Regions from separate parts of the Streptomyces sp. NPDC047117 genome, predicted to be linked through region 1. Evidence: riboswitches for the same ligand, from Rfam matches in the RefSeq annotation. Region 1 holds a riboswitch; each other region holds the start of a gene.
The links. A riboswitch is a leader RNA that binds a small molecule or an ion and turns the genes downstream of it on or off. The one in region 1 is predicted to bind cobalamin.
Positions count from the first base shown of each region.

Region 2: linked by a shared signal. The riboswitch ahead of ABZ840_RS28880 (ribonucleoside-diphosphate reductase subunit alpha) and the one ahead of ABZ840_RS32585 (energy-coupling factor ABC transporter permease) in region 1 are both predicted to bind cobalamin.
Region 3: linked by a shared signal. The riboswitch ahead of ABZ840_RS10890 (prenyltransferase/squalene oxidase repeat-containing protein) and the one ahead of ABZ840_RS32585 (energy-coupling factor ABC transporter permease) in region 1 are both predicted to bind cobalamin.
Region 4: linked by a shared signal. The riboswitch ahead of ABZ840_RS06135 (CoA-acylating methylmalonate-semialdehyde dehydrogenase) and the one ahead of ABZ840_RS32585 (energy-coupling factor ABC transporter permease) in region 1 are both predicted to bind cobalamin.

Region 1 covers NZ_JBEYUN010000023.1:25,251-32,416, reverse strand. Annotated here, with positions in the region: gene ABZ840_RS32605 (IclR family transcriptional regulator) at 1-148, opposite strand, end outside; gene ABZ840_RS32600 (ATP-binding cassette domain-containing protein) at 320-1,171, opposite strand; gene cbiQ (cobalt ECF transporter T component CbiQ) at 1,168-1,917, opposite strand; gene ABZ840_RS32590 (energy-coupling factor ABC transporter substrate-binding protein) at 1,924-2,292, opposite strand; gene ABZ840_RS32585 (energy-coupling factor ABC transporter permease) at 2,289-2,993, opposite strand; cobalamin riboswitch at 3,023-3,228, opposite strand; partial or broken gene ABZ840_RS32580 (4-hydroxythreonine-4-phosphate dehydrogenase PdxA) at 3,389-3,529, shown strand; gene ABZ840_RS32575 (hypothetical protein) at 3,555-3,773, shown strand; gene ABZ840_RS32570 (pirin family protein) at 3,770-4,687, shown strand; gene ABZ840_RS32565 (chitinase) at 5,275-6,291, shown strand; gene ABZ840_RS32560 (MFS transporter) at 6,358-7,166, opposite strand, start outside.
Region 2 covers NZ_JBEYUN010000017.1:164,084-171,249, reverse strand. Annotated here, with positions in the region: gene mctP (monocarboxylate uptake permease MctP) at 1-268, shown strand, start outside; gene ABZ840_RS28885 (GNAT family N-acetyltransferase) at 350-862, shown strand; cobalamin riboswitch at 989-1,133, shown strand; gene ABZ840_RS28880 (ribonucleoside-diphosphate reductase subunit alpha) at 1,355-3,712, shown strand; gene ABZ840_RS28875 (ribonucleotide-diphosphate reductase subunit beta) at 3,712-4,761, shown strand; gene ABZ840_RS28870 (transglycosylase domain-containing protein) at 4,917-6,842, shown strand; gene def (peptide deformylase) at 6,882-7,166, opposite strand, start outside.
Region 3 covers NZ_JBEYUN010000005.1:32,324-39,489, forward strand. Annotated here, with positions in the region: gene lanKC (class III lanthionine synthetase LanKC) at 1-212, opposite strand, end outside; gene ABZ840_RS10875 (ferredoxin) at 355-588, opposite strand; gene ABZ840_RS10880 (aldehyde dehydrogenase) at 592-2,043, opposite strand; gene ABZ840_RS10885 (MBL fold metallo-hydrolase) at 2,192-3,229, shown strand; cobalamin riboswitch at 3,310-3,450, shown strand; gene ABZ840_RS10890 (prenyltransferase/squalene oxidase repeat-containing protein) at 3,643-4,935, shown strand; gene ABZ840_RS10895 (SCO2322 family protein) at 4,932-5,621, shown strand; gene ABZ840_RS10900 (CbiQ family ECF transporter T component) at 5,618-6,856, shown strand; gene ABZ840_RS10905 (ATP-binding cassette domain-containing protein) at 6,853-7,166, shown strand, end outside.
Region 4 covers NZ_JBEYUN010000003.1:35,981-43,146, reverse strand. Annotated here, with positions in the region: gene ABZ840_RS06155 (enoyl-CoA hydratase) at 1-344, opposite strand, end outside; gene mmsB (3-hydroxyisobutyrate dehydrogenase) at 341-1,237, opposite strand; gene ABZ840_RS06145 (enoyl-CoA hydratase/isomerase family protein) at 1,258-2,355, opposite strand; gene ABZ840_RS06140 (acyl-CoA dehydrogenase family protein) at 2,352-3,500, opposite strand; gene ABZ840_RS06135 (CoA-acylating methylmalonate-semialdehyde dehydrogenase) at 3,507-5,030, opposite strand; cobalamin riboswitch at 5,258-5,437, opposite strand; gene ABZ840_RS06130 (methylmalonyl-CoA mutase family protein) at 5,604-7,166, shown strand, end outside.

The sequences.
Region 1 (7,166 bases):
GGTGGCGGGCGAGCTCGCTCACGCCCCACTCGGGGCGCCGTTCGGAGAAGGTGAGCAGCGCGACCAGAGCGCGGTCGGCGCTCTGCAGAATGCCGCCCGCCGCCGGAGTACTGCGAGGAGCCGTCTCCTCGGAGCCCGCATCGGCCATGTGTCCGCACCTCTCTTCCCGGGACCGGCTCTCTTGCCGCCGGTCGGTGCGCTCAGCGCAACGCCGTTGCGCTGAGCGGCGAGAACTATGAGCCCGCGGAGGAGAGGTGTCAAGGGGTGTGGAGGGGTGCCAAGGGGGATCCGCTTGTCACAGTGGTGCGCCCGGGGCGCGTCAGCCGTCGGCGGGCACCGCGGGGGTACGCGCCGCCAGCTCCTCCGGGGTGCGGGGGCCCGGTGCCGCGTCCGGCAGCAGCCCGTGGGCGCGGAGCAGCCCGGTCACCGCGACGCCCCACGGCAGCCGCAGCCCGGCGTCGTGGAGGAGGTCCGTGCGGGCCAGCGTCGCGGCGGTCGGGCCGGTGTGCACGCCCTGCGGGGTGAGCAGCGCGGCGTCGTCGGACCAGCGCAGCGCGAGGTCCACGTCGTGCGTCGCCATCACCACCGTGGTGCCGCCCGCACGCAGCCCGTCGAGGGTGACGAGCAGCCGTTCCTGGCCGTCCGGGTCCAGCCCGGCGGTCGGCTCGTCGAGGATCAGCACTCTCGGCCGCATGGCGACAGCGCCGGCGATCGCGGTCCGCTTGCGCTGCCCGTACGACAGCAGGTGGGTGGGGCGGTCGGCGAGCGCGGTGATGTCCAGCGCGGCCAGCGCCTCCTCGACGCGGGCCCGCACCTCCGCGTCGGTCAGGCCGAGGTTCAGCGGGCCGAAGGACACGTCCTGGGCGACCGAGGCGGCGAACAGCTGGTCGTCCGGATCCTGCACCACCAGCTGCACGGTGGTCCGCAGCCGGGTCAGCCCCTTGCGGTCGTACCGCACCGGCTCCCCGCCCACCGCCAGCTGCCCGGTGCGCGGCGCGAGCCCGCCGCTGAGCAGCCGCATCAGCGTCGTCTTGCCGCTGCCGTTGCGCCCCAGCAAGGCCAGCGCGCGCCCCTCGGGCACGTCGAAGTCGAGGTCGCGCAGGACGGTGGGCCCGTCCTCGTACGCGAAGGACGCGCCCCGCAGCGTGAGCAGGGCGGGGGAGTCGCTCATGACAGGGGCCTTTCCAGAACGAGGGTGAGGACGGCCAGCGCGACCAGCAGCGCCACGCTCGCGGCCGTGAAGCGCGCGGAGATCCGCGCCTCGGGCACCAGAACGCGCAGCGTGCCGTCGTACCCGCGCCCGGCGAGCCCGGTCTGGAGCCGCGCCGCCCGGTCGAAGGCGCGCACGAAGGCGGTGGCGGCAAGCCCGCCGAGCGAACGCCAGGCGGCCGCCCGCGTGGTGTGCCCCAGCCGCGCGGCCTGCGCCTCGCGGATCCGCCGTACGGAGTCGAGCAGCAGGAAGCTCATCCGGTACGTGACCAGCGCGACGTCCACGACGGGCGCCGGCACCCCGGCCCGCACCAGCCGCGGCAGCAGGTCCGACATCGGGGTGGTGAAGGCGAACAGCAGCACGCCGAGGGAGGCGGCCGAGGTACGCAGCAGCAGCTCAGCGGCCCGGACCGCGCCGCCCTCGGCCGGCGACACGAAGCCGTCCGCGCCGCCCACCTGTACGAGCAGCGGCAGCGCGCCGGTGACGCAGAAGCCCAGCGGCACCCGGTACGCGCGCCACAGCCGGCGGCCGGGCACGCCCGCCGGGCCGAGCAGCACCGCGAGCGCCGTCAGCAGGACGAGCGCGGCGCCCGGCCAGGGCGGCAGGGAGATCGCCAGGACGGTGAGCCCCAGCCCGAGCACGGCCTTGTCCACGGGGTGGCGGCGGCGCCAGCGACTGCTGTGCGCCGCCGCGTCGATCGGCAGCACGTGGGCTCAGGCCCCTTCGGCGGTCGATTTCCCGGCGCCGTCCGGCGCGTGCCCGTCGTCCTGACGTGCCCGCGCCCGCTCCTCGCCCTGCCGGCGGCCGCGGCGCAGCCCGAAGTAGTACGCGAGCACGCCGGCACCGAGGGCGGCCTGGAGGGCGAACAGCGCCGACTCGATCTCCCCGGACGGCGGTTCGTAGAGCGGGGAGAACCACGGCTCGTAGTCCGGCTCGATCTTGGTGATCGCGGTCTCCGCCTCTGAGTCGGAGCCCGTGAACGGTTCCTTCTTGTGGTCGCCGAGGCCGAGGGCCAGCGGCAGGACGGCGAGTGCGACCACGGCGAGCAGCAGCAGTGCGTTGATCTTCGTGTGGCGCTTCACCGGGCCGCCTCCGCGGTCGCGTCGGACTGCTTCCGCCCGCCGCTCAGGAGCACGCCCAGCCGGGTCAGTTCGCCCTTGCTGGACTGCACCAGAAGCCGCATCACGAGGACGGTCAGGAGCCCCTCGCTGATGGCGAGCGGGATCTGCGTGACGGCGAAGATGGAGCCGAACTTGCCCAGCGCGCCGAGGAAGCCGCTGCCCGGGTCGGGGAAGGCCAGCGCCAGCTGCACGCTGGTGACGCAGTAGGTGGACAGGTCGGCGACGAACGCGCCGAAGAACACGGTGACCATCAGCGGCACGCCGTACCGGCGCAGCAGCCGGTAGACGCCGTACCCCGCCCACGGCCCGACGATCGCCATCGAGAAGGCGTTGGCGCCGAGCGTGGTCAGGCCGCCGTGCGCCAGCAGCAGCGCCTGGAAGAGCAGCGTGATGGTGCCGAGCACCGCCATGATCGGCGGGCGGAACAGGATGGCGCCGAGGCCGGTACCCGTGGGATGCGAGCAACTTCCCGTCACCGACGGCAGTTTCAGCGCGGACAGGACGAACGTGAAGGCGCCCGAAGCACCGAGGAGCAGGGTGGACTCGGGGTGCTCCCTGACCTCACGGGTGAGTGACCGGACTCCGTGGACGACGAACGGCGCCGACGCGACGCCCCAGGCGACCGCGTGCGCCGGTGGCAGAAAACCCTCGGCAATGTGCATGGCTCAGCAGACCCTCTCCAGCACCTCGTGGATGGTTGACGTGCCGAGGCCGGTCTCCTGGCTGACGGGTAACACCGCCCGTGCTCCGCCTTCCCGGGTCACAAGGACCCAGTGGCTGCCCGCGAGGGCCGGAGCCGGACTTCCCGATCACAGTGGCGAGGGCCGCACCGGCATCACACCGGATTTCCCGTTACCAAGGCGTGGCGACAGTAGTGCCAGGCCGTCGGTGCTGGCAAGCACGGCCATGCCGCGCACCCGGCCGTGACCACGCCCACCGTCTCCAGGACTCCGTGGACGCCGACGCACAGGATGGCGACGCTGCTGACGACCAGCGCCACGGTCATCCACGGACTTGTACGGAAACGCCGCGGTACGCCGGTATGGCGGAGCCGCCAGACCTCGCCATCGGCCTGCCGGTGATCCGCACCTCCGTGGACCACGGCACCGCCTTCGACACCGCCGGTACCGGCAGGGCCGAGGCCGGTAGCATGATCGAGGCGCTGCGGCCGGCCGCCGAGACGGCCGCCGCCCGCTGAACCGACGAACCGGTAAGGACACCAGATGCCGCCCACCGCATCCCAGGCCCGGCTCACGGCCGACGGCCGCCTCGCCCGGACCTACGGCGGCGCGATGGCGGGCCGGACCCTGGTCACCCACCGCACGGCGCCCCGCGACCAGGTCACCCCCTTCACCGACCGCGGCATCCGCGTCGTCCAGGTGGAGCCCCTCGAAGAACCGGGCGGCGGAGCCCTTCAGTCGCAGGGAGGCGACGCGTCATGAGCAACGTCGAGGTCCTCGCCCCGCGTGACGTCCCGCTGGGCGGCCCCCGGTCGATGACCGTACGCCGCACGCTGCCGCAGCGGACCCGGACGACGATCGGCGCCTGGTGCTTCGCCGACCACTACGGTCCCGACGACGTCGGCGAGTCCGGCGGCATGCATGTCGCCCCGCATCCGCACACCGGGCTCCAGACGGTGAGCTGGCTTTTCAGCGGGGAGATCGAGCACCGAGACAGCCTGGGCAGCCACGCCTTCGTACGGCCCGGCGAGCTGAATCTCATGACGGGCGGGCACGGGATCAGCCACTCGGAGGTCTCCACCGCGCGCACCACCGTCCTGCACGGCGTGCAGCTGTGGGTGGCGCTGCCCGATGCGCACCGCGACGCCGAGCGGGACTTCCAGCACCACGTCCCCACACCCGTCCACGTCGGCGGGGCCGAGATCCGGGTGTTCCTGGGCACGCTCGCCGGCACCACCTCCCCGGTACGGACGTTCACCCCGCTGCTCGGCGCGGAGCTCACCCTCGCACCTCGCGCCACGGTCACCCTCGCCCTCGACCCGGCCTTCGAGCACGGCCTCCTCGTCGACCGCGGGGACATCCGCATGGCCGGCGCCCCGCTCCGCCCGTCCGAACTGGGCCACCTCCCCACCGGACACGACACCCTGACGCTGGTGAACGATTCGGACGACGCCGCCCGCGCGGTCCTGCTCGGCGGAGCCCCGTTCGAGGAGGAGATCGTCATGTGGTGGAACTTCATCGGCCGCAGCCACGACGACATCGTCCGGGCGCGGGAGGAGTGGGAGCGCGCCTCCGACCGTTTCGGAACCGTCGACGGCTACGACGGGAAGCGCCTCCCCGCCCCGGCCCTGCCCCACGCCACCCTCACCCCGCGCGCCAACCCGCCCCGCCACTGACAGCAAAGCGCCCCTGACGGCAATCGGCCCCGGCCCCGCTGGATGCCGGACCGGGGCCGACATGCTCAGCCGGTGAGGGTGCTACTCCGCCGGCCCCGCCGTCCTACGGCGGCGCATCCACCACACCAGGCTCCCGCCGGCGGCGAGCAGCATCCTGACCTGCCGTCCTGGCTGGAAGCCCGGTCCCGGGAGTTCGCCCGGTGGTGCCGGGGGACCGGAGCGCCGGAGGGCACCTGGGACTTCTCCCGGCCTCATCGACACCCCGCCGTAGCCGCCCCCCCCGGGCAAAGGGAGGCCGGGGAACCGGCCCCCTCGGACTGATCCTCACCCTGTTCTGGGAACTCGACGACGCCGACGAGCCGGTCGAAGCCCACCTCACCGACATCCTCACGGACTAGCCGGCTCACGAACCGGTCGGCATCCCCTCGATCCTCAAGTGGTCCAGACCTATTGACCCTAGGTCTGGACCAATCTACGGTGTGCCCACTCATCCGGTCATCCCGGCCATGACGACTCGGATCTCCGCGCGCCATGGCGAGAGAGGACACGACGTGATCGGTAAGGCTCTCCGTCTGCTGGGTGCCGGGCTGGCGCTGGTGTGTGCCGCACAGCTGCCGGCCGCCGCCGCACCCGCCGCGCCGCAGGCCGACACCTGCGCGGTGAAGTCCCGGCCCACGGGCAAGGTGCTCCAGGGCTACTGGGAAAACTGGGACGGCGCAACGAACGGCGTCCACCCGGGGCTCGGCTGGATCCCGATCACCGACTCCCGCATCGGTGCGCACGGCTACAACGTCATCAACGCGGCGTTCCCGGTGATCCGTTCGGACGGCACCGTCCTCTGGGAGGACGGCATGGACGCCACGGTGAAGGTCGCCACGCCCGCCGAGATGTGCCAGGCGAAGGCGAACGGCGCCACGCTCCTGATGTCCATCGGCGGTGCCACGGCCGGCATCGACCTCAACTCCACCGCCGTCGCCGACCGGTTCGTCGCGACCATCGTGCCGATCCTGAAGAAGTACAACTTCGACGGCATCGACATCGACATCGAGACCGGCCTCACCGGCAGTGGCAACATCAGCCGGCTCTCGGCCTCGCAGGCCAACCTCATCCGGATCATCGACGGCGTGCTCGCGCAGATGCCGTCGAACTTCGGCCTGACGATGGCCCCCGAGACCGCGTACGTCACCGGCGGCAGCGTGACGTACGGCTCGATCTGGGGCGCGTACCTGCCGGTCATCAAGAAGTATGCGGACAACGGCCGCCTGTGGTGGCTGAACATGCAGTACTACAACGGCAGCATGTACGGCTGCTCCGGCGACTCCTACTCCGCCGGCACCGTCGAGGGCTTCACCGCGCAGACGGACTGCCTCAACAAGGGCCTGGTCGTACAGGGCACCACCATCAAGGTGCCCTACGACAAGCAGGTACCGGGCCTGCCCGCCCAACCGGGCGCCGGCGGCGGATACCTGTCCACCGCCCAGGTCTCCCAGGCCTGGAAGCACTACAACAACAGCCTCAAGGGCCTGATGACCTGGTCCCTCAACTGGGACGGCTCCAAGGGCTGGACCTTCGGCGACAACGTCAGGACGCTGCAGGGCCGCTGACGTCCGGATGCGCCTCAGGGGCGGACGGGTGAAGAAGCCGCCCGCCCCTGAGGCGCCGCTCCCCGTTCAGCGAGTGCCGGTGCTCGCGAGTGCGAGGTCGCGGGCCTCGGCGCGGGTAGCCACCGCGGGGGCCGAGCCGGGGAGGGGGCGGCCTGCGGATTCCGTGGCGAACCAGCAGGCGACGGCGCCGATCGCGCCGGCGGCCATGAGGTAGTAGCCGGGCACGTTGATGTCTCCGGTGCCCTGGATCAGCAGGGCGTTGATGACGGCGGTGGTGCCGCCGAAGAGCGAGACGGAGATGTTGAAGGCGATCGACAGGCCGCCGTAGCGGATCTCGGTGGGGAAGAGCGCCGGCAGCGTGGACGGCACGGTGCTGTTGAAGCAGAGCAGCATCAGCGACATCAGCGTCAGGCCGAGGAAGACCGTCGTCAGGGTGTTCTGCTGGATCAGGAGCACGGAGGGCACGCCGAGCACGATCAGCATGCCGCAGCCGAAGTACAGCACCGGCTTGCGGCCGACGCGGTCGGAGAGCCGGCCGACGAAGGTGATGAGCAGCATGCCCAGCGCCAGGACGGCGATCTCCAGCAGCTGCGCCCAGGTGGCGCTGACCGCGGGGGCGAACTTGCCGATGTACTCCAGCATGTACGTGGTGAGCATGTAGTTGGTGACGTTGAAGACGAGCACCAGGCCCATGCAGATCAGCATCGGCCGCCAGTACCGGACGAAGATCTTGCGGATCTCCTTGAGGGTCTGGTTGCCCTCGCGGCCCTTCGTCTCCGCGACGACGGCCTGGAACGCGGGGGTGTCCTCCAGCTTCAGGCGGAGGTAGAGGCCGATGATGCCGATCGGCCCGGAGATCAGGAACGGGATGCGCC
Region 2 (7,166 bases), on a different contig from region 1:
GGTCGCTGCGTACGGCGTGGCCAGCCCGACGCAGAAGCACTTCGGCGGCTCGAACGCGGAGATCCCCGGCATCGGCGAGATCGGCTACATCGGCCTGACCGCGTTCGTGCTGAACGTCCTGGTCACGGTCGTGCTGACGGTCGTGCTGCGGGCCGCGAAGGCGCCGGCCGGGGTCGACGAGACCTCGCCGGAGGACTACACGGCGGACGCCGGCGACAAGGGCGTCCAGGTGGATCTGCCGCCGGCCACGGCGGGCTCCGCGCACTGATCCGCCCGCATTCGTGAGGCCGACGGGCCGCCGGTGACAACCGGCGGCCCGTTGTCGTACCCCTGGTGCACACTGACGGTCATGGACTTCGTGATCAGGGGGATACGGGCGGCGGAGCACGCGCGGCTGGGTGAGATCACGGCCCAGGCGTACCTCGGGGACGGGCTGCTGGAGTTCGGGGCGGACGACGCGTACCTGCCCGTGCTGCGGGACGTGGCGCGCCGGGCGGCCGAGGCGGAGGTGCTGGTCGCCGTGGCGGAGGGCGAGGTGCTGGGCGGGGTGACGTTCGTGGCGGCGGGCGGGCCGTGGGCGGACATCGCCGGGCCGGGCGAGGCGGAGTTCCGGATGCTGGTGGTGGCGAAGGAGGCGCGCGGCCGGGGTGTGGGCGAGGCGCTGGTACGGGCGTGTCTGGACCGGGCGCGGGAGACGCCGGGCTGCGGTCGGCTGGTGCTGTCCACGCAGCGTGCGATGCACGGCGCCCACCGTCTCTACGGGCGGCTGGGGTTCACCCGTACGCCGGAGCGCGACTGGTCGCCGGTGCCGGGCCTCGGCACCCTGCTGACGTACGCCCGGGATCTGAGGCCGAGGATCTGACGCCGGGGATCCGACGCCGGGATGTGACGCCCGGGAGCCGACGCCCGCACCGGCGGCCCGTGACCATCCGTACGTATCGCGGTACGCACAGCAGCGCAGCGACACAAGATATAGGGATGGTCGCGTGGGGCGACACAAGATGTATGCTCGTCCTCGCTGTCGCCGCAGGGGAATCCGGTGCGAATCCGGAACTGTCCCGCAACGGTATGTGGAGTGGGTATTTACCGCCCGCTCGCGAGTCCGATGACCTGCCGACGGTACGCCCGCAGCCGTTCCGGCACGGGCGTCGAGACGTCCGGGCTCCGCGGGTTGGGCCGGTGGACGCTGCGTGGTGTGTCCGCGTGCCCGGCATGGTGTCCGGCGCGGCTGCCCGTACGCCTCCTCCGCTCTTCCCCGGCCCCAGCCGAGTGAGGAGAGCACAAGGTGACCATCGCGCCAGCGGAGTCAGCACAAGAGGCGCAAGCGGCACAGGAGGCGCAGGCCCCTCGGACGGTGGCCGAGCGGCCCGATGACGCTCCCGGTACGGCCCTGCTGCGCACCCTGACCGACCTCACCGCCGACCTGCCGGCCACCGACCCGGGCAAGGTCGCGGCGGCCGCGCTGCGCGGCCGGCACGCCGGTTCGGACGAGGCGGAGCTGCGGGAGCTGGCGATGGAGGCCGCGGCGGGGCTGATCGGCGACGAGCCGCAGTACTCCAAGCTGGCCGCGCGGCTGCTGACGGCCGCGATCGCCGAGGAGGCCGCGAGCCAGGGCGCGACGGGCTTCGCCGCTTCGGTCGCCACCGGTCACCGCGAGGGGCTGATCGCCGACTCCACGGCCGAGTTCGTCACCGCACACGCGGCCGCGCTGGACGCGCTGGTCGACCGGGCGCTCGCGGACGGCGCCGACGACCGTTTCGGTTACTTCGGCCTGCGTACGGTGTACTCCCGCTACCTGCTGCGGCACCCGCTCACCCGCAAGGTCGTCGAGACGCCGCAGCACTTCCTGCTGCGGGTGGCGTGCGGCCTGGCCGAGGACCACTCCGAGCGGGCGCTCGCGGACGTCGCCGAGCTGTACGCGCTGACCAGCACGCTCTCCTACCTGCCCTCCTCCCCCACGCTCTTCAACTCCGGCACCCGCCACCCGCAGATGTCCTCCTGCTATCTGCTGGACTCGCCGCTGGACGAGCTGGACTCGATCTACGACCGGTACCACCAGGTCGCGCGCCTCTCGAAGCACGCGGGCGGCATCGGTCTGTCGTACTCCCGCGTGCGCGCCCGCGGTTCGCTGATCCGCGGCACCAACGGGCACTCCAACGGCATCGTGCCGTTCCTGCGCACGCTGGACGCCTCGGTCGCGGCGGTGAACCAGGGCGGCCGCCGCAAGGGCGCGGCCTGTGTGTACCTGGAGACCTGGCACGCGGACCTGGAGGAGTTCCTGGAGCTGCGGGACAACACCGGTGAGGAGGCGCGGCGTACGCACAATCTGAACATCGCGCACTGGATCCCGGACGAGTTCATGCGCCGGGTCGAGGCGGACGCGGACTGGTCCCTGTTCTCGCCCGTGGACGTGCCGGAGCTGGTGGATCTGTACGGCGCGGAGTTCGACGCCGCGTACCGCAGGGCCGAGGCCGAGGGCAAGGCCGTCAAGGCGGTGCCGGCCCGGGTGCTGTACTCCCGGATGATGCGCACTCTCGCGCAGACCGGCAATGGCTGGATGACCTTCAAGGACGCCGCGAACCGGACCGCGAACCAGACGGCGGAGCCGGGCCGGGTCGTGCACTCCTCGAACCTGTGCACGGAGATCCTGGAGGTCACGGACGACGGCGAGACGGCCGTGTGCAACCTCGGGTCCGTGAACCTGGCGGCGCACCTGGGCGCCGACGGCGAGATGGACTGGGCGAAGCTGGACACCACGGTCCGTACGGCGGTGACCTTCCTCGACCGTGTCGTGGACATCAACTTCTATCCGACCGAGCAGGCCGGTGCGTCGAACTCGCGCTGGCGTCCGGTGGGCCTGGGCCTGATGGGGCTGCAGGACGTCTTCTTCCGGCTGCGGCTGCCGTTCGACTCGCCGGAGGCGCGTGAGCTGTCCACCCGGATCTCCGAGCGGATCATGCTCGCGGCGTACGAGGCGTCCGCCGACCTCGCGGAGCGGCACGGGCCGCACCCGAACTGGTCGGCGACGCGTACGGCGCGCGGTGTGCTGCACCCGGACCACTACCCGAACGCCGAGCCGCGCTGGGCGGACCGCTGGGCGGCGCTGCGCGACCGCATCGCCGCGACCGGCATGCGGAACTCGCTCCTGCTGGCCATCGCGCCGACCGCGACCATCGCGTCGATCGCGGGCGTGTACGAGTGCATCGAGCCGCAGGTCTCCAACCTCTTCAAGCGCGAGACGCTGAGCGGGGAGTTCCTGCAGGTCAACGCGTACCTGGTGGAGGATCTGAAGAAGGCGGGCAGCTGGGACGCGCGGACCCGTGAGGCGCTGCGCGAGGGCAACGGCTCGGTGCAGGACGTGCCGTGGGTCCCCGAGGAGATCCGCGCGCTGTACCGCACCGCCTGGGAGGTCCCGCAGCGTGCGCTGATCGACATGGCCGCCGACCGCACGCCGTACCTGGACCAGAGCCAGTCCCTGAACCTCTTCATGGCGGCGCCGACCATCGGCAAGCTCAGCTCGATGTACGCGTACGCCTGGAAGCGCGGCATCAAGACCACGTACTACCTGCGGTCGCGTCCGGCCACCCGGATCGCGCAGTCGGCGCGCGCCGCGGCTGCCACCGCCACCGCTCCCGTCCCCCAGCAGGCGAGCGACCCCGAGGCGATCGCCTGCTCCCTGGAAAACCCCGAGTCCTGCGAGGCCTGCCAGTAATGACCACCGAGACGAACGCCGCGGCCAGCCACACCACCACGACCGGCGTGAAGAACCTCCTCGACCCGGGCTTCGAGCTGACCCTGCGGCCCATGCGGTACCCGGACTTCTACGACCGCTACCGTGACGCGATCAAGAACACCTGGACCGTGGAGGAGGTCGACCTCCACTCCGACGTGGCCGACCTCGCCAAGCTCTCCCCGGGTGAGCAGCACATGATCGGCCGGCTGGTCGCCTTCTTCGCGACCGGCGACTCGATCGTGGCGAACAACCTCGTGCTGACGCTCTACAAGCACATCAACTCCCCCGAGGCGCGGCTGTACTTGAGCCGTCAGCTCTTCGAGGAGGCCGTGCACGTCCAGTTCTATCTGACGCTGCTGGACACCTACCTGCCCGACCCGGACGACCGCGCCGCCGCGTTCGCCGCGGTGGAGAACATCCCCTCCATCCGGGAGAAGGCGGAGTTCTGCTTCAAGTGGATGGACTCGGTCGAGTCCATCGACCGGCTGGAGACGAAGGCCGATCGGCGCCGCTTCCTGCTGAACCTGATCTGCTTCGCGGCGTGCATCGAGGGGCTGTTCTTCTACGGCGCGTTCGCGTACGTGTACTGGTTCCGGTCGCGCGGTCTGCTGCACGGCCTGGCCACGGGCACCAACTGGGTGTTCCGTGACGAGACCATGCACATGAACTTCGCCTTCTCCGTGGTGGACACCGTCCGCGAGGAGGAGCCCGACCTGTTCGACGCGGAGCTGGAGCAGCAGGTCACCGACATGCTCAAGGAGGCGGTGGACGCGGAGCTGCAGTTCGGCCGCGACCTGTGCGGGGACGGCCTGCCGGGTATGAACACCGAGTCGATGCGCGAGTACCTCCAGTGCGTCGCGGACCAGCGGCTCCAGCGCCTCGGCTTCGCGCCGGTGTACGGCTCGGAGAATCCGTTCTCCTTCATGGAGCTGCAGAACGTCCAGGAGCTGACCAACTTCTTCGAGCGGCGCGCTTCGGCGTACCAGGTCGCCGTGGAGGGCTCGGTCTCCTTCGACGACGAGTTCTGATCCGGCACCGCCACTTCCTCACGGCCGAGGGATCCGGTTCTTTATGTCCGGCGAATCGGGACCGGATTTGACGAGTCGATGAGCCCCGTTTGATGAGTCGATGACAGCATGCGGCGGCCGGAAACCCGGCCGCCGCCCGTCGGCTCTCCCCTGGCATGAAGGGCAGCGAGCAGCCAAGGAAACGGTTCATCGACTATCCGCGCCGGGGCCGGGGCGGGCTGCGCCGCTGGCTGCCGTCCTGGAGACAGCAGCTCGGCGCCACGGCCGTCGGCGCGGCAGGGCTCGCCGGGCTCTTCGCCTTCGGGTACGCCCAGGTCGGCATCCCGGACGAGAACGACGACGCGCGCCAGGAGGCCACCGTCTATTACTGGGCGGACGGCAGCCAGATGGTGAGCGAGGGTGCCGTCAACCGGCAGAACGTCACCCTCGCCCAGGTGCCCGACTCCGTCGAACACGCCGTCATCGCCGCCGAGAACGCGAGTTTCTACTCCGATTCCGGGGTCTCGTTCCCCGGCATCGCCCGGGCCGCGGTGAACATGGTCAAGGGCCAGGACGCCCAGGGCGGTTCCACCATCACCCAGCAGTACGTGAAGAACACCTATCTCTCGCAGGACCGGACCCTCAAGCGCAAGGTGAAGGAGTTCTTCATCGCGCTGAAGCTGGACAACCGCAAGACCAAGCAGGAAATCCTGCAGGGATATCTCAACACCAGCTATTTCGGGCGGCATTCGTTCGGCATCCAGGCCGCCGCGGACGCGTATTACGGCATTCCGGCCGAGCGTCTCGACCCCAGTCGGGGGGCGGCGCTGGCCGCGCTGCTCAAGGGCGCCGAACAGTACGATCCGGCGCTGAGCGAGGCCAACCGCCGGCGCACCGTGGCGCGCTGGAAGTGGATTCTGGACCGCGAGGTGGAGACCGGCCTGATGAGCCGCGAGGAGCGCGCCCGCTACACGAAGTATCCGGAGCCGCGCAGGCCCACCACCCCCACCAGCCAGAAGGGGCAGACCGGTTATCTCGTCGACGCCGCGAAGAAATACCTCCGCAGCCGTACGGGGCTGACCGACCGCGATCTCGCGCGCGGCGGCTACCGCGTTCACACCACCTTCGAGAAGGACAAGGTGGCGCTGCTGGAAAAGGCCGTGGCGGACGAGCGCCGCCGCAGCATCGACCCGAAGAAGCGCGCCGCCGACACGCACGTCGAATTCGGTGCCGCGTCCGTACGGCCCCGGGACGGCGCGATCGTCGCGCTCTACGGCGGCGCGGACGCGACGAAGCACTTCGCGAACAACGCCGACACCGCGGGCGTCCCGGCCGGTTCCGCCTTCAAGCCGTTCGTGCTCGCCGCGGCCCTCCGCAGCGGCGCCACCCCGGCCAGGGCGGACATCGCCGTGCCCTTCCCGCACCCGCCCGGACCCCACCCGTCCGAGTCCTCTCCGGCCGAGACGGCGGACCCCGCGCTGCCGGACCTGTACGAGGGCCTGGTGTCCTCGGCCCACCAGCCGTTCGTCGCCGCGGGCCGGCGCCTGGGCCTGAAGGCCGTACGGGACCTGGCCCTCGACGCGGGCCTGCGCAAGGAGAGCCTGGCCCGCCCGGAACCGACGTTCCCCCTCGGCACCTCCACGCCCAGCGCGATCCGGCTGGCCGGCGCGTACTCGCTGTTCGGCAACGACGGCCGCCGGACCGAGCCGTACTCCGTGACGAAGGTGGTGCGCGACGGCGAGCCGCTGCCGGGGCTCACGCCGCCGAAGCCGCGCCGGGTACTGGCCCCGGAGGCGGCCCACGGCATCGACGGGGCGCTGAGCGCGTTCGCCCGGAAGACGCTGCCCCGGGAGATCACCGCGAAGCTGCCGTACGGCATCACGGCGGGCGGCACCGGCCCGCGGGACCGCATGCGGTCGTGCTGGTTCATCGGCAACGACGGCGCGCCCGGCGGCGGGCTGACCACCGCCGTCACCGTCTTCCGCACCGAGCCGGGGACGCCGCAGCTGCTGCCCATGAAGGGCGTGGGCGGCGACCACCGGTTCGGCAACGGCATACCGCCCCGGATCTGGGGCGCGTACGCCACCGGCGCGCAGAAGTGAGCGGGCGGCGCGGTACGGCCGGGCGGATGCCGGGCCGCGTCAGTCGTTGGCGACGACGGGGTAGCGCGGCTCGCGCTCGGCCATCTGCTTGAGGGCGTCCTTGCGGTCGCGCTTCGAGAGGCGGTCGATGTAGAGGTAGCCGTAGAGGTGGTCGGTCTCGTGCTGAAGGCAGCGCGCGAAGTAGCCGGTGCCCTCGACGGCGATCGGGTTGCCCTGCACGTCCTGGCCGCGGACCACCGCGTAGTCGGGGCGGGCCAGCTCGGCGTAGGCGCCGGGGACCGACAGGCAGCCCTCGTTGGAGTCGTCCAGCACCCGGCGGCCGGC
Region 3 (7,166 bases), on a different contig from region 1:
CTGCCCGGACGCGGGTTCCCCTCGCTGTCCACGGGATTCACGTGGAGCCAGTCCCCGGAGAGGAAACAGCGCCACCCTTCGGGGACTGCGCGCTGCGCCGCTTCGTACACCGCGCTGTCGTCGGCTGCGGCGTCCTCCCCGACGGACAAACGGTCCGGGGTTTCGTAGAAATACCTGCCGGCTAGGCAGTACACCTCGTACCGCTTGTCCATCGTCTCCCCCCTCGGCGGCGTGGAACAGAGATTTCCACGTACGGAGAGGGGCGGACAGTCACAGACGTCATGACGTCACCGTGAGGAACGCACGAGTAACCCTAAGTACGAACCAGCTGGTCGCACGGGTGTTCGCCTGGCGTTACTCCTCCGGCGGGAAGACAGCTTCCCCGGAGTCGGCCTCCGTAATCACGATCGCCTCGACGGGACAGCCCTCGGCCGCGGCCAGCACCGCCTCCCGGGCGTCCACCTCGTCCTTCACCGGGTGGGACTGGCGCGCCGAGTCCAGCCGGAACCCGTCCGGCGCGGTGCTCACGCACAGCCCCGAGCCGATGCAGACGCCGCGGTCCACCTCCACCTGCCACCGGGAACCCATGGCTCACGCCCCCGCCGGGAGATGGATCATCTTGTGCTCCAGGTACTCGCCGTACCCCTCGGGGCCGAACTCCCGCCCGATGCCGCTGTTCTTGTAGCCGCCGAACGGCCCGAGCATGTCGAGGCTGAAGGTGTTCACGGAGTACGTACCGGTGCGCACCCGGCGCGCCACCTCGATGCCGCGCTCGACGTCCGCCGTCCACACCGAGCCCGACAGGCCGTAGTCGGAGTCGTCGGCGATCCGCACCGCCTCCGCCTCGTCCTCGTACGGGAGCAGGCAGATCACCGGACCGAAGATCTCCTCGCGGGCGATGCGCATGCCGGGGGTGACGTCGCCGAAGAGGGTGGGCTCCACGTACCAGCCGGTCCCCTGGTCCGCCGGCCTGCCGCCGCCCGCGAGCACCTTGGCGCCCTCCTGCTGCCCGGCGGCGATGTACTCCAGCGAGCGGCGCCGCTGCCGCTCGGCGACCAGCGGGCCGACCTCGGTGGCCGCGTCCAGCGGGTCGCCGACCTTCAGCGCGGAGGCCGCCGCGGCGAACCGTTCGGCGATCTCGTCGTAGTGCGAGCGCGGCGCGAGGATGCGGGTCTGGGCCACGCAGGCCTGGCCGTTGATCATCCACGCGAAGGGCGTGATCCCGGCGACCGCCGCGTCCAGGTCGGCGTCCGGCAGGATCACCGCGGCCGACTTGCCGCCCAGCTCCAGCGTGACGCGGCTGAGGTTGCGGGCGGCCACCTCCATCACGCGCTTGCCGGCCGCGACCGAGCCGGTGAAGGACACCTTGTCCACGCCCGGATGCCCGACCAGGTACTCGCTGACCTCCCGGTCGGCCGGGAGGATGGACAACACCCCTTCGGGCAGCCCGGCTTCGGTGGCGATCTCCGCGAGCAGATACGCGTCCAGCGGCGTCTCCGGCGACACCTTCAGCACCGCCGAGCACCCGGCCAGCAGCGCGGGGGCGAGCTTGGCGGCGGCGGTGAACTGCGGGACGTTCCACGGCACCACGGCCGCGACCACACCCACCGGTTCACGGCGGATCAGCAGCGGCCCGAGCACGCCCTGCCGCCGCTCCTCGTACGCGAAGTCGCGGGCGACCGTGATCGCCGCGTCCCAGACCATCATCGCGGCCAGCGACTGCACCATGATCCCGGAGGTGTACGGGGTGCCGTTCTGCGCGCTGATGAGCCGCGCGAACTCCTCGCTGCGCACGGCGAACGCGTCCTTGATCCGCGTGACGACCGCGATCCGTTCCTCGAGCGGGGTGTGGGCCCACACTCCCGAGTCGAAGGACGCGCGCGCGGCCGTGACGGCCCGGTCCACGTCCTCCCGGGAGGCGTGCGGCACCCGGCCGATGACCTGCTCGGTGTGCGGGGAGACGACCTCGATGGTGTCCCGGCCGGCCGGATCGACCAGCTCACCACCTATGTAGAGCTGTCCGTGCTCGATCGGGCCAGTCATCGATCCAGTCATCGATTCCGCCTCCTGCGGGCCGCCGTTACCTGTCGCGTCACCGGAAAACTGATCTGACGCAGCATCAGAACTGATACCAGTTCTAGTTATAGTGGGCAATGCACGCGACGGCGTGCGGGCCGAGAGGGGCGATGGCATGCCGCACGTGATCGACCACCGGGGCGGGGTGTGGAGCATCGCCGTGCCCATACCGGACAACCCGCTGGGGCACACCCTCGTGCACCTGCTGGAGACGGACCGCGGTCCGGTGCTCATCGACACCGGCTGGGACGACCCGGACTCCTGGGACGCGCTCGCCGCCGGGCTCGCCGCCTGCGGCACCGCCGTCACCGACCTGCACGGCGTGCTCATCACCCACCACCACCCCGACCACCACGGCCTGTCGGCGCGGGTCAGGGAGGCTTCCGGCGCCTGGATCGCGATGCACGCCGCCGACGCCGCGGTCGTCCGGCGCACCCGCGAGGCCGAACCGGGCAGCTGGCTGGCGTACCTCATCGACAAGCTCGCCGCGGCGGGCGCGCCCGAGGAACACCTCGCGCCCCTGTACGCGGCCCGCGCCAAGGGGCGCACCCGCGCGCTCCCCGAGAATCGGCCCGCGCTCCCGGACCGCGAGATCGTCCCCGGCGAGCTGCTGGACCTCGCGGGGCGGCGGCTGCGGGCCGTCTGGACGCCGGGGCACACCCCGGGCCATGTCTGCCTGCACCTGGAGGAGGCACATCCGGCGGCGCACCCCGGGAACGGGCGCCTCTTCTCCGGCGACCACCTGCTGCCCGGCATCACCCCGCACGTCGGCCTGTACGAGGACCCGGACGACGTCACCGTCACTGATCCCCTTGGCGACTACCTCGACTCCCTGGAGCGGATCGGCCGGCTCGGCGCCGCCGAGGTGCTGCCCGCGCACCAGCACGCCTTCACCGGCGCGGCGGAGCGGGTCGCGGAGCTGCTCACCCACCACGAGGAGCGGCTCGGCGGCCTGCGCGCGCTGCTCGCCACGCCGCGTACCCCCTGGCAGCTCGCCGAGGCCATGGAGTGGAACCGCCCCTGGGAGCGGATCCCGTACGCCTCGCGCACCATCGCCCTCTCCGAGGCCGAGGCCCATCTGCGGCGCCTGGTGAAGCGGGGGCTGGCGGAGCCGGTGCCGGGCTCGGACCCGGTGACGTACCGGGCGGTGTGAGGCACCGGCCGTCCGGACGCGAGGGCGTACGGGCGGCCGTACGCATCCCGTACGTGCCGGGAGCCGGCCGCTACCCGCCGGTTAAAGTGTTGCGACAAGTTCATTCGTGCCCGACCGGGGGAAGCCGGTGGAAAACCGGCGCTGACCCGCAGCCGTGAGCCCTGGTGCGCACCCGCGCGCCGGAGCGAGCCGGAACACCCGGCGGGGCACACCCAAGGCTCCCGCGTGCCGCCGGCCGCCCTTCAGCGGCCGCCCGGCGCGCGGCACCGTCGAGGTATACGGAGCTGAGCCCGGTGCCACCGCGCCGCGCGCGAGTCGCGGACGTGGTGCGGCGGAGTGCGGCTGCGTGTCCCCCACGGCTGTGTGAGCCCCACCTCGCGCACCCCGCGAACCGACCGAGAGGCACCGACCCCATGGCCATCACGGCCCGCTCCCTCGCCGCCCCGGTGCGCCGCTGCGCCGCGGCCCTGGCCGCCGCCGTGCTGTGCGCGGCCGCTGCCCCCGCCGCGTTCGCCGACTCCCCCGCGCCCGGCGCTTCCCCGAAGCTCCCGAAGGGCCTGTACGGCAGCACGGACCCCAAGTACGACGGCGTCTGGCGGCAGTCGCTGGCGCTGCTGGCCCAGGACGCCACGGGCGTGCGCCCGGCGGACGAGGCAGTGGACTGGCTCGTGGGGCAGCAGTGCGCCGACGGCGCGTTCACCGCGTACCGCGCCGACCCTCCCCCAAGTTCTCGGCTCCGCTCGAACAGCGGGGACCCCCATCAGGACTGCGACGCGAAGACCCTGCGGGACACCAACCAGACGTCCGCCGCCGTCCAGGCGCTGGCCGCCGTCGGCGGGCACTCCGACGCGGTCCGCAAGGGCGTCTCCTGGCTGAAGTCCGCGCAGAACGACGACGGCGGCTGGGGCTCGGCGGCCGGTGCCGACAGCGACGCCAACTCCACCTCCGTCGTGATCGGCGCGCTGACCGCCACGGGTACGAAGGAGGCGGCGCTGCCGAAGAAGGACGGCAAGTCGCCGTACGACGCGCTGCTCGCCTTCCGCCTCGGCTGCGACGTCAAGAGGGCGGACCGCGGCGCGTTCGCGTTCCAGGCCAAGGACGGGAAGCTCGCGGCCAACGACGACGCGACGGCGGCCGCGGTGACCGGGGCCATGGGCAAGGGCTTCGTCGTCGAGCCCGGTGGGGACGCCGCGAAGAAGACGTCCTGCGAGGAAGCGGCCGAGGACGCGCAGGGTGCCGCGAGCGGCGGCGCCGATCACCTCGTCTCCGCCATGGCCGCGCACGGCCACCACCTGATGTCCGCCATGCCCGGCGCCGAGGACCAGCCGGACGTCGGCAACACCGCCGACGCCGTGGTCGCGCTCGCGGCCGCCGGCCGGCCCGACGACGCGAAGCAGCCGCTGGAGTGGCTCCGCGGCCACTCCGCCGCCTGGGCGAAGCAGAGCGGCCCGGCCGCCTACGCACAGCTGATCCTCGCCGCGCACGCCACCGGTGCCGACCCGCGCGCCTTCGGGGGCACGGACCTCGTGGCGAAGCTCAACGCGACCGGGCCGAAGCCGGCGGCGCAGCAGCACGCGCAGGGCCAGGAGGCCGAGCAGAAGGACGAGGGCGGCATCTCCGTGTGGTGGGTCGTGCTCGTCGGCCTCGCGGTGGGCGCGGGCATCGGCTTCCTGCTGAGCGGCCGCCGGAAGCAGAACCAGCTGTGAGGCACGCCGCCCGGATCGCACGCGGCGCCGGCGCCCTGGTCCTGGCCGGTACGGCCACGGGCCTGGCCGCCGGCCCCGCGCACGCCGACGAGTACCGCTACTGGTCCTTCTGGACGGCGGACGCGCCGGCGCGCGGCAAGAGCACCTGGTCGTACGCCACCGAAGGGCCCTCGACCGCCCGCCCCGAGGACGGCGGCGCGGTCGGCTTCCGCTTCACCGTCAGCGCCGACTCCGCGCGCGCCGCGACTCCGCGCGCGGCGGCCGACTTCGACGCGGTCTGCGGCGGCACGAAGGCGGCCGACGGCCGCAAGCGCGTCGCCGTCGTCGTCGACTTCGGCACGGCGGCGGACGCCCCCAAGGGCGAGACGCCGCCCGCCGCCCGCGAGAAGTGCGCGCGGGTCCCCGAGGACGCGAGCGCCGGTGAGGCCCTCGCCGCGGTCGCCGCACCGCTGCGGTACGACTCCAGTGCGCTGCTGTGCGCGATCTCCGGCTTCCCGGAGAAGGGCTGCGCCGAGCAGGCGGGCGGGTCCTCCAAGGAGGCCACCGGCTCCGCGGCGCCCGATGCCGGCGCGTCCGACGGGGACAGCGGCGCCGGCGGGCCGTCCGCCGGCCTGATCGGCGGCATCGCCGCGGTCGCCGTGCTCGGCGCCGCCGCGGTGTGGCAGGCCCGGCGTCGGCGCGGATGACGGCGCCCGGCCGGCTGCGCGCTCCCCTCGCCACCCGGGGGCGCACGCTGCACGCCGGCGCGTGGTGGCTGTGGGCGCTGGGCCTGGCGACGGCCGCGTCCCGCACCACCAACCCGCTCCTCCTCGGGCTGCTCGTCGGCGTCGCCGGGTACGTGGTGGCGGCCCGCCGCACCGACGCGCCGTGGGCCCGCTCCTACGGCGCCTTCGTCAAGCTCGGCCTCGTCGTGCTCGCCGTCCGGCTGGTCTTCGCCTTCGTGCTCGGCTCGCCCGTCCCCGGTACGCACACCCTGGTCACGCTCCCCGAAGTGCCGCTGCCCGACTGGGCGCGGGGCGTGCGGATCGGCGGCCGGGTCACCGCCGAGGGCATGGTCTTCGCGCTGTACGACGGGCTGAAGCTGGCCACGCTGCTGATCTGCGTGGGCGCCGCCAACGCGCTCGCCAACCCGGCCCGGCTCCTCAAGTCCCTGCCCGGCGCGCTCTACGAAGCGGGCGTCGCCGTCGTCGTGGCCATGACCTTCGCCCCGAACCTGGTCGCCGATGTCCAGCGACTGCGTGCCGCGCGCCGGCTCCGCGGCCGCTCCGACCGCGGCTTCAAGGCGCTGCTCCAGGTCGGCCTGCCGGTACTGGAAGGCGCGCTGGAGCGTTCGGTGGCGCTCGCGGCGGCGATGGACGCCCGCGGGTACGGCCGTACCGCACAGGTGCCGCGCGCCGTCCGGCACACCACCACGGCACTCACCCTCGGCGGCCTCCTCGGCATCTGCGCCGGTACGTACGGGCTGCTCGCGGCCCAGGGCGCCGGATACGGGCTGCCGGTGCTGGCCGCGGGGCTCGCCGCCGCGCTCGCCGGGCTGTGGCTCGGCGGCCGCCGCTCGGTCCGCACCCGCTACCGGCCCGACCGCTGGGGTCCGCGCGCCTGGCTGGTCGCGGGCTCCGGCGTGGCGGTGGCCGCGCTGATGATCTGGGCGAACTCCTACGCGCCCACGGCCCTGCACCCGCCGGCCGTGCCCCTGACCGCACCGGCACTCCCGCTCTGGCCCGCGCTGTCGGTCCTGGTGGGGCTGGTACCGGCGTTCGCCGCACCGGTACCGGCGGGTTCCCCCGGCCCGCCCGCCGAACGGCGCACGAAGCAGGCGGGGCCGCGCCCGGAGAGCGTGGAGGCGCGCCCGGACAGCGTGGCGCCGCACCCGGACAGCGCGACGGAGAACGTGCAGAACGCGAAGGAGAGGACGACGTGATCCGGTTCGAGCAGGTGTCGGTCACCTACGGGGACGCCGGCACGCCCGCCGTCCAGGGGATCGACCTGACCGTCCCCGAGGGCGAGCTCTGCCTACTGGTCGGCCCGTCCGGCGTCGGCAAGTCGACGGTACTGAACGCCGTCTCCGGCCTCGTACCGCACTTCACCGGCGGCACGCTGCACGGCCGGGTCACCGTCGACGGCCGCGACACCCGCACCCACCGGCCCCGCGAACTGGCCGACGTGGTCGGCACGGTGGGCCAGGACCCGCTGTCCCACTTCGTCACCGACACCGTCGAGGACGAGCTGGC
Region 4 (7,166 bases), on a different contig from region 1:
CCGCCGCCGAGCGCGTAGCCGGAGACGGCCGCGACGGTCGGTGTGCGCAGCTGTCCGAGCCGGTCCCAGGCGGCGAACCAGTCGGCGAGATACATGTCCATGTAGTCGTGGGGCCGCATCTCCTTGATGTCGGCGCCGGCCGCGAACGCCTTCTCGGAGCCGGTGATCACCACGCAGCCGCAGTCCGGGTCGCGGTCGAGGGTTTCGGTGGCGGCCACGACCTCGTTCATGACCTGGAGGTTCAGCGCGTTGAGGGCCTTCGGCCGGTTGAGGGTGAGCAGGGCGGTACGGCCCTTGCGTTCGACGCGGATCGTCTCGTGCTCCGCGGGCGGGTGCGTGGTCACGGCTGCCCTCCGTCGTGTTCCCTTATCGTGCGGACGATGCCGGAGAAATCCTCCGTAGTTCCGGCGCGCTCGGCGTAGGAGGCGTACAACTCCGCTGCACGCAGCCCAAGTTCGGCGTTGACGCCACCCGCTCGTACCGCGTTGGCGGCCAGGCCGAGGTCCTTGGCCATCAGGGCGGCGGCGAAGCCGGGGCGGTAGTCCCGGTTGGCCGGGCTCGTCGGTACGGGTCCGGGGACCGGGCAGTTGACGCTGAGCGCCCAGCACTGCCCCGACGCCGTCGACGCCACGTCGTACAGGGCCTGGTGGGAGAGGCCGAGCCGCTCGCCCAGGACGAATGCCTCGCTCACGGCGATCATGGAGACGCCGAGAATCATGTTGTTGCAGATCTTGGCGGCCTGACCGGCGCCCGCGTCACCGCAGTGGACGGCCTTCTTGCCCATGGCCTCCAGCAGCGGACGCGCCTCGGCGAATTCCTCTTCTCCCCCACCGGCCATGAAGGTCAGCGTGGCGGCCTCGGCGCCGACCACACCGCCGGACACCGGGGCGTCCAGGGCCCGCATGCCGGATGCCGCGGCCCGCTGGTGGGCCGTGCGGGCGTCGGCGACGTCGATGGTCGAACAGTCGACGAAGAGGGTGCCGGGACGGGCGGCGGTGAGGATGCCGTCGTAGAGGCCGAGGACGTGTCGGCCGGCGGGCAGCATCGTGAGGACCACGTCCGCCGCCGTGACCGCCTCGGCCGCGGACTCCGCCCGTACCACTCCTGCCGCCACGGCTCTGTCCAGGGCGGCGGCGTCCAGGTCGTGCCCGAGCACCCGGTGGCCGGACTTCACGAGATGGGCCGCCATCGGGCCACCCATGTGGCCGAGCCCGACGAACGCGACGGTCCTGCTCACCGGGTCACCCCCCGTGTGGTTCACCAAATCACCTCCGTCGTGGCGCCGTCTCCTGCGGCGAGTCCGAGTTCGCGCGCGCCGAGAGGGGCAAAGAAACGCGCGACGTCGGCGTCGGCAACCTCGGCGAGGGTGGCCGGTGACCAGCGCGGATTCCGGTCCTTGTCGATGACCTGGGCACGGATGCCCTCGACCAGGTCGGGGGTGGTCAGTGCCGCGCAGGAGACCCGGTACTCCTGGTCGAGAACGCGCTCCAGCGGGCCGAGCCGGCGGGCCCTGCGCAGCGCCGCGAGAGTAACCTTCAGGGCGGTGGGCGACCTGGCGATGAGGGTTTCGGCGGCTTCCTTCGCGGCCGGGTCGCCGTGGTCGAGCAGCCGTCCGACGATCTCCTCGACCGTGTCGGCGGCGTAGCAGGTGTCGATCCACTCCCGCCGCTCGGCCAGTTCCCCCTGTGGCGGGGTGTGCACGTGGCGGCTCAGCGCCTCCCGTACGGGCAGGCGGGACAGGTCGTCGACGAGCTGTCCGAGGGCGGCGGACGGTACGTAGTGGTCGGCTAGTCCGCACAGCAGGGCGTCCCCGGCGCCGGCCGGTGTGCCCGTCAGGGCGAGGTGGGTGCCCAGTTCGCCGGGGGCCAGGGCGAGCAGATAGGTACCGCCGACGTCCGGTACGAAGCCGATGCCGGTCTCGGGCATGGCGATCCGGGACCGTTCGGTGACGAGGCGGACGCTGCCGTGTGCGGAGATGCCGACACCGCCGCCCATGACGATGCCGTCCATGACGGCGACGTACGGCTTGGGGTAGCGGGCGATGCGGGCGTTGAGGCGGTATTCGTCGCGCCAGAACGCGGCGGAGGCGCTGCCGTCGCCGTTGCGTGCGTCGTCGTGGATCGCGCGGATGTCGCCGCCCGCGCACAGGCCTCGCTCCCCCGCGCCGGTTACCACCACCGTCTCGACGGTCGGATCGTCCTCCCAAGTGGTGAGCGCCCGGTCGATGCGGCGGACCATGGTGTGGGTCAGGGCGTTGAGGGTCTTGGGGCGGTTGAGGGTGAGGTGGGCGGCCCGGCCGGAGGTGCGCAGCAGGACGGGTTCTTCGATGCCGGTGGTGCCGGTCGCGTCGGTCATCCGAACGCCTCCGTCAGGCCGCGGGCCACAATGACGCGCATGATCTCGTTGGTTCCTTCCAGGATCTGGTGGACCCGCAGGTCTCGGACGATCTTCTCAATGCCGTACTCGCTGAGGTACCCGTAACCGCCGTGCAGCTGCAGCGCCCGGTCCGCAACGGAGTAGCCGATGTCGGTGGCGAACCTCTTCGCCATCGCGCACAGGTACGGGGCCTGTGGGTCACCGCGGTCCAGCGCCTGGGCGGCCTGCTGGACGAGGGCGCGCGCCGCGGTGAGCTCGGTCGCCATGTCGGCGAGGCGGAAGCGCAGCGCCGGTGCGTCGAGGAGCCGCTGCCCGAACGCCTCGCGGTCGGCGAGGTGGGCGAGGGCGGCGTTGAGGGCGCTGCGGGCGCCGCCGAGGGAGCAGGCGGCGATGCCCAGGCGCCCGCCGTTGAGGCCGTTCATGGCGATGCGGAAGCCCTGGCCCTCGCCGCCCAGGAGGCGGTCGGCGGGCAGCCGGACGGCGTCCAGGACGACCTGGCGGGTGGGCTGGGCGTTCCAGCCCATCTTCCGCTCGTTGGGGCCGAAGGAGACGCCGGGGTCGTCCTTGTCGACGACGAACGCGGAGACCCCGTCGGCACCGTCGCCGCCGGTGCGGGCCATCACCACGTACAGCTGGGCGGCGCCTGCCCCCGAGATGAACTGTTTGACCCCGCTGAGCAGCCAGCTTTCCCCGTCCCGCACGGCCCGGGTGGTGAGGGCCGCGGCGTCCGAGCCGGCGCCCGGTTCGGTCAGGCAGTAGCCGGCCAGGTCGTCCATGGCGCAGAGGCGCGGCAGCCATCGCTCGCGCTGCGCGGCGTCACCGTAGTGGTCGATCATCCAGGCGACCATGTTGTGGATGGACAGGTAACCGGCGACGGACGGGCAGCCGGAGGCCAGGGCTTCGAAGACGAGGACGCCGTCGGCGCGGCTGAGGCCGGAGCCGCCGGACCGCTCGCGGACGTAGACACCGCCGAGGCCGAGCCCGGCGGCCTTGCGGAGGACATCGACGGGGAAGTGCTTGTCGCGGTCCCATTCGAGGGCGTGCGGGGCGAGGTGGTCCTGGGTGAAGTCGAGGGTGGTCTCGACGAGGGCCTGCTGGTCCTCGGTGAGCAGAGTGCTGGTCATGGCGGGTCAGCCCATCGTCGGGATCGTGAAGCCGGCGCCTTCCCGGAGGCCGGCGGGCCAGCGCGAGGTGACCGTCTTGGTACGGGTGTAGAAGCGGATGGCGTCGGGGCCGTGCTGGTTGAGGTCGCCGAAGCCGGACCGCTTCCAGCCGCCGAAGGTGTGGTACGCGACGGGCACCGGGATGGGTACATTGACGCCGACCATGCCGGTGTCGACGCGCCGGGTGAAGTCGCGCGCTGTGTCGCCGTCGCGGGTGAAGATGACCACGCCGTTGCCGTACTCGTGCTCGCTGGGCAGGCGCAGGGCCTCCTCGTAGTCGGCGGCGCGGACGACGGTCAGGACGGGGCCGAAGATCTCCTCCTGGTAGATGCGCATGGCAGGGGTGACCCGGTCGAACAGGGAAGCCCCGGCGAAGAAGCCGTTCTCGTGCCCGGGGAGGGTGAAGTCCCGCCCATCCACTACCAGTTCGGCGCCTTCCTCGACACCGAGATCGACGTACGAACGGACCCGGTCGACGGCGTCCCTGCCGACGAGCGGTCCGAAGTCGGAGTCGGGGTCGTCGCTGCGGCCGATGCGGAGCCCGGCGATGCGTTCCTTGAGGCGGGCGACCAATGCGTCGGCGGTCTCCTCCCCCACGGGGACGGCGACGGAGATGGCCATGCAGCGCTCACCGGCGGAGCCGTATCCGGCGCCGATCAGTGCGTCCACGGCATGGTCGAGGTCGGCGTCCGGCATCACGATCAGGTGGTTCTTGGCGCCGCCGAAGCACTGGGCGCGCTTCCCGTGGGCGGCGGCGGTGGCATAGACGTGCGCGGCGACGGGTGTGGAGCCGACGAAGCCGAGGGCGGCGACGCGGGGGTCTTCGAGGAGGGTGTCGACGGTTTCCCGGCCGCCGTTGACGACGTTGAGGACGCCGGGTGGCAGGCCGGCCTCCAGGAAGAGTTCGGCGAGGCGCAGCGGGACGGAGGGATCCCGCTCGGAAGGCTTGAGGATGAAGGCGTTGCCGCAGGCCAGGGCCGGTGCGGCCTTCCAGAGAGGAATCATCGCCGGGAAGTTGAAGGGGGTGATGCCGGCGACCACTCCGAGGGGCGCGCGGAGCGAGTGGACGTCGATGCCGGTGCCGGCGTTGTCGGTGAATTCGCCCTTCGCCAGGTGGGGAATGCCTGCCGCGAACTCCACCACCTCCAGACCACGTTGAATGTCACCGTGGGCGTCGGCGACCGTCTTGCCGTGTTCGGAGGACAGCAGCCTGGCCAGCTCGTCCTTCTCCTGCTCGACCAGTTGGAGGAACCGCATGAGGACACGGGCGCGGCGCTGGGGGTTCCAGTCGCCCCACTCCCGCTGTGCCAGTGCGGCATCGGCGATCGCCGCTTCGGTCTCGGTCCTGCTCGCGAGGGGCACACGGGCCTGGACCTCGCCGGTGTTGGCGTCGTACACGTCGCCGTAGGACCCCGAGGTTCCCGGGGTGTGCTTGCCGCCGACGTAGTGGGTCAGCTCGCGCACGGAGGCGCGGTCGGTTGCGCGGATCATGGGTGCCTGCTCTCGTCAGGTGATCCGGGATGGCGCGCGGTGCCGTCGCACACGGACGCGGTGACGTACGTGTGCGGGGGCGCGCGAGATCGCGTATGGCGGAGGGACCGTCAGGCCGTGGCGGCCGCGTGCGGTGGGGTTCCTCGGTGAATCACGGTCGGCCGGGTGGGACCGCCGGTATCGTGAACGCGCACCGATGCCATGCGTGTCAGCTCCATCCTCGTGGACAACACGGAACATCCCGCGGCCGGTATCCTGACTCCCGGATCAGCGTGCGCCGTCCGCCTTCCCGACGTCTCTCGTCAGTGGCGTGCTGCTCGGCGGCGTACTCCCCGGTCACAGTGGCGGGACCGCGCCGGAATCGCACCGGCTTCCCTGCACCGCGGGCCTTGACGGCGACTATATAGTTGGACGTCCTAGTAATTCCACCCCCGCCGGCCCATCCGCCGCTTCTCAACGGGGGCCCGGTCCCCTACCCCGGCAGGGCGGCGGTTCATGCCACCCAGCGGAAGAGAACAAGGTCACAACCATGCCCTCTGCCGCTCCATTGTTAACGTGGCCTAACATCCGAGCATGACGGTCCTGCCTGACGACGGGCTTTCCCTGGCGGCCGAGTTCCCTGACGCGACACATGAGCAGTGGCAGCACCTGGTAGCGGGTGTGCTGCGCAAGTCGGGCAAGGAAGTCTCTGGCGCCGAGGCGGAGTACGCCCTGTCCACCGCGCTGGAGGACGGGCTTCGCACCCGTCCCCTCTACACCGCGCGCGACCACGCGCCCGACTCCGGCCTGCCCGGCTTCGCGCCCTTCGTGCGCGGCGGCCGGGCCGAGGGCAACACGGCCGGCGGCTGGGACGTACGCCAGCGCCACACGGTCGCGGACGGCGACGCCGTCCTGGCCGACCTGGAAAACGGCGTCACCTCCCTGTGGCTGGCCGTCGGCGGGTCCGGCATTCCCGTCGCCTCGTTGGGCCGCGCCCTCGACGGCGTGTACCTCGACCTGGCTCCCGTCGTCCTGGACGCGGGCGACGAGGTCGCACCGGCCGCGCGGGAGCTGCTGCGGCTGTACGAGGAGCGTGGCGTCGCCTCCGACGCCGCTCGCGGCAACCTGGGCGGCGACCCGCTGGGCCACGAGGCCCGCACCGGACGCTCGTACGACATCGCCCCCGTGACCGAACTGGCCCGCTCGTGCGCCGCGCGGTACCCCGGGATACGGGCGCTGACCGTGGACGCCCTGCCGTACCACGAGGCAGGCGGATCCGCGGCCCAGGAATTGGGCTGCTCCCTGGCGACGGGCGTCGCCTACCTCCGCGAGCTGACCGACGCCGGACTGAGCACCGAAGAGGCGTGCGCGCAGCTGGAGTTCCGGTACGCCGCGACCGCCGACCAGTTCCTGACCGTCGCCAAGCTGCGCGCGGCACGCCGGCTGTGGGCCCGGGTGGCCGAGGCGTGCGGAGCACCACAGGCGGGCGCGCAGCTCCAGCACGTGGTGACCTCGCCGGTGATGATGACGCGCCGCGACCCGTGGGTGAACATGCTGCGCGCCACGGTGGCCACACTGGCCGCAGGGGTGGCGGGCGCCGACGCCGTGACCGTACTGCCCTTCGACCACGCGCTCGGGCTGCCGGACGCGTTCGCGCGCCGTATCGCCCGCAACACCTCCACCATCCTCATCGAGGAATCGCACCTTGCCCGGGTGATCGACCCGGCGGGCGGCTCCTGGTACGTGGAACGGCTCACGGACGAGCTCGCGCACGCGGCCTGGGACTTCTTCCAGGAGATCGAGCGGTCCGGCGGGCAGGCGGCGGCACTGCGCTCCGGCATGGTCGGCGAGCGGCTGGCCGAGTCCTGGTCACAGCGGTCCGCCAAGCTCGCCGCGCGACGCGAACCCCTCACCGGGGTCAGCGAGTTCCCGCACCTGGCGGAGAAGCCGGTCGTCCGCGAACCCGCGCCCGAGCCGCCGACCGGGGGCCTGCCCCGGGTACGGCGGGACGAGGCGTACGAGGCGCTGCGGGCCCGCTCCGACGCCCACCTCGCCGCCACCGGCACACGGCCCCGCGTCTTCCTCGCCGCGCTCGGCCCGGCCGCAGCGCACACCGCCCGGCTCACCTTCGCCGCCAACCTCTTCCAGGCGGGCGGC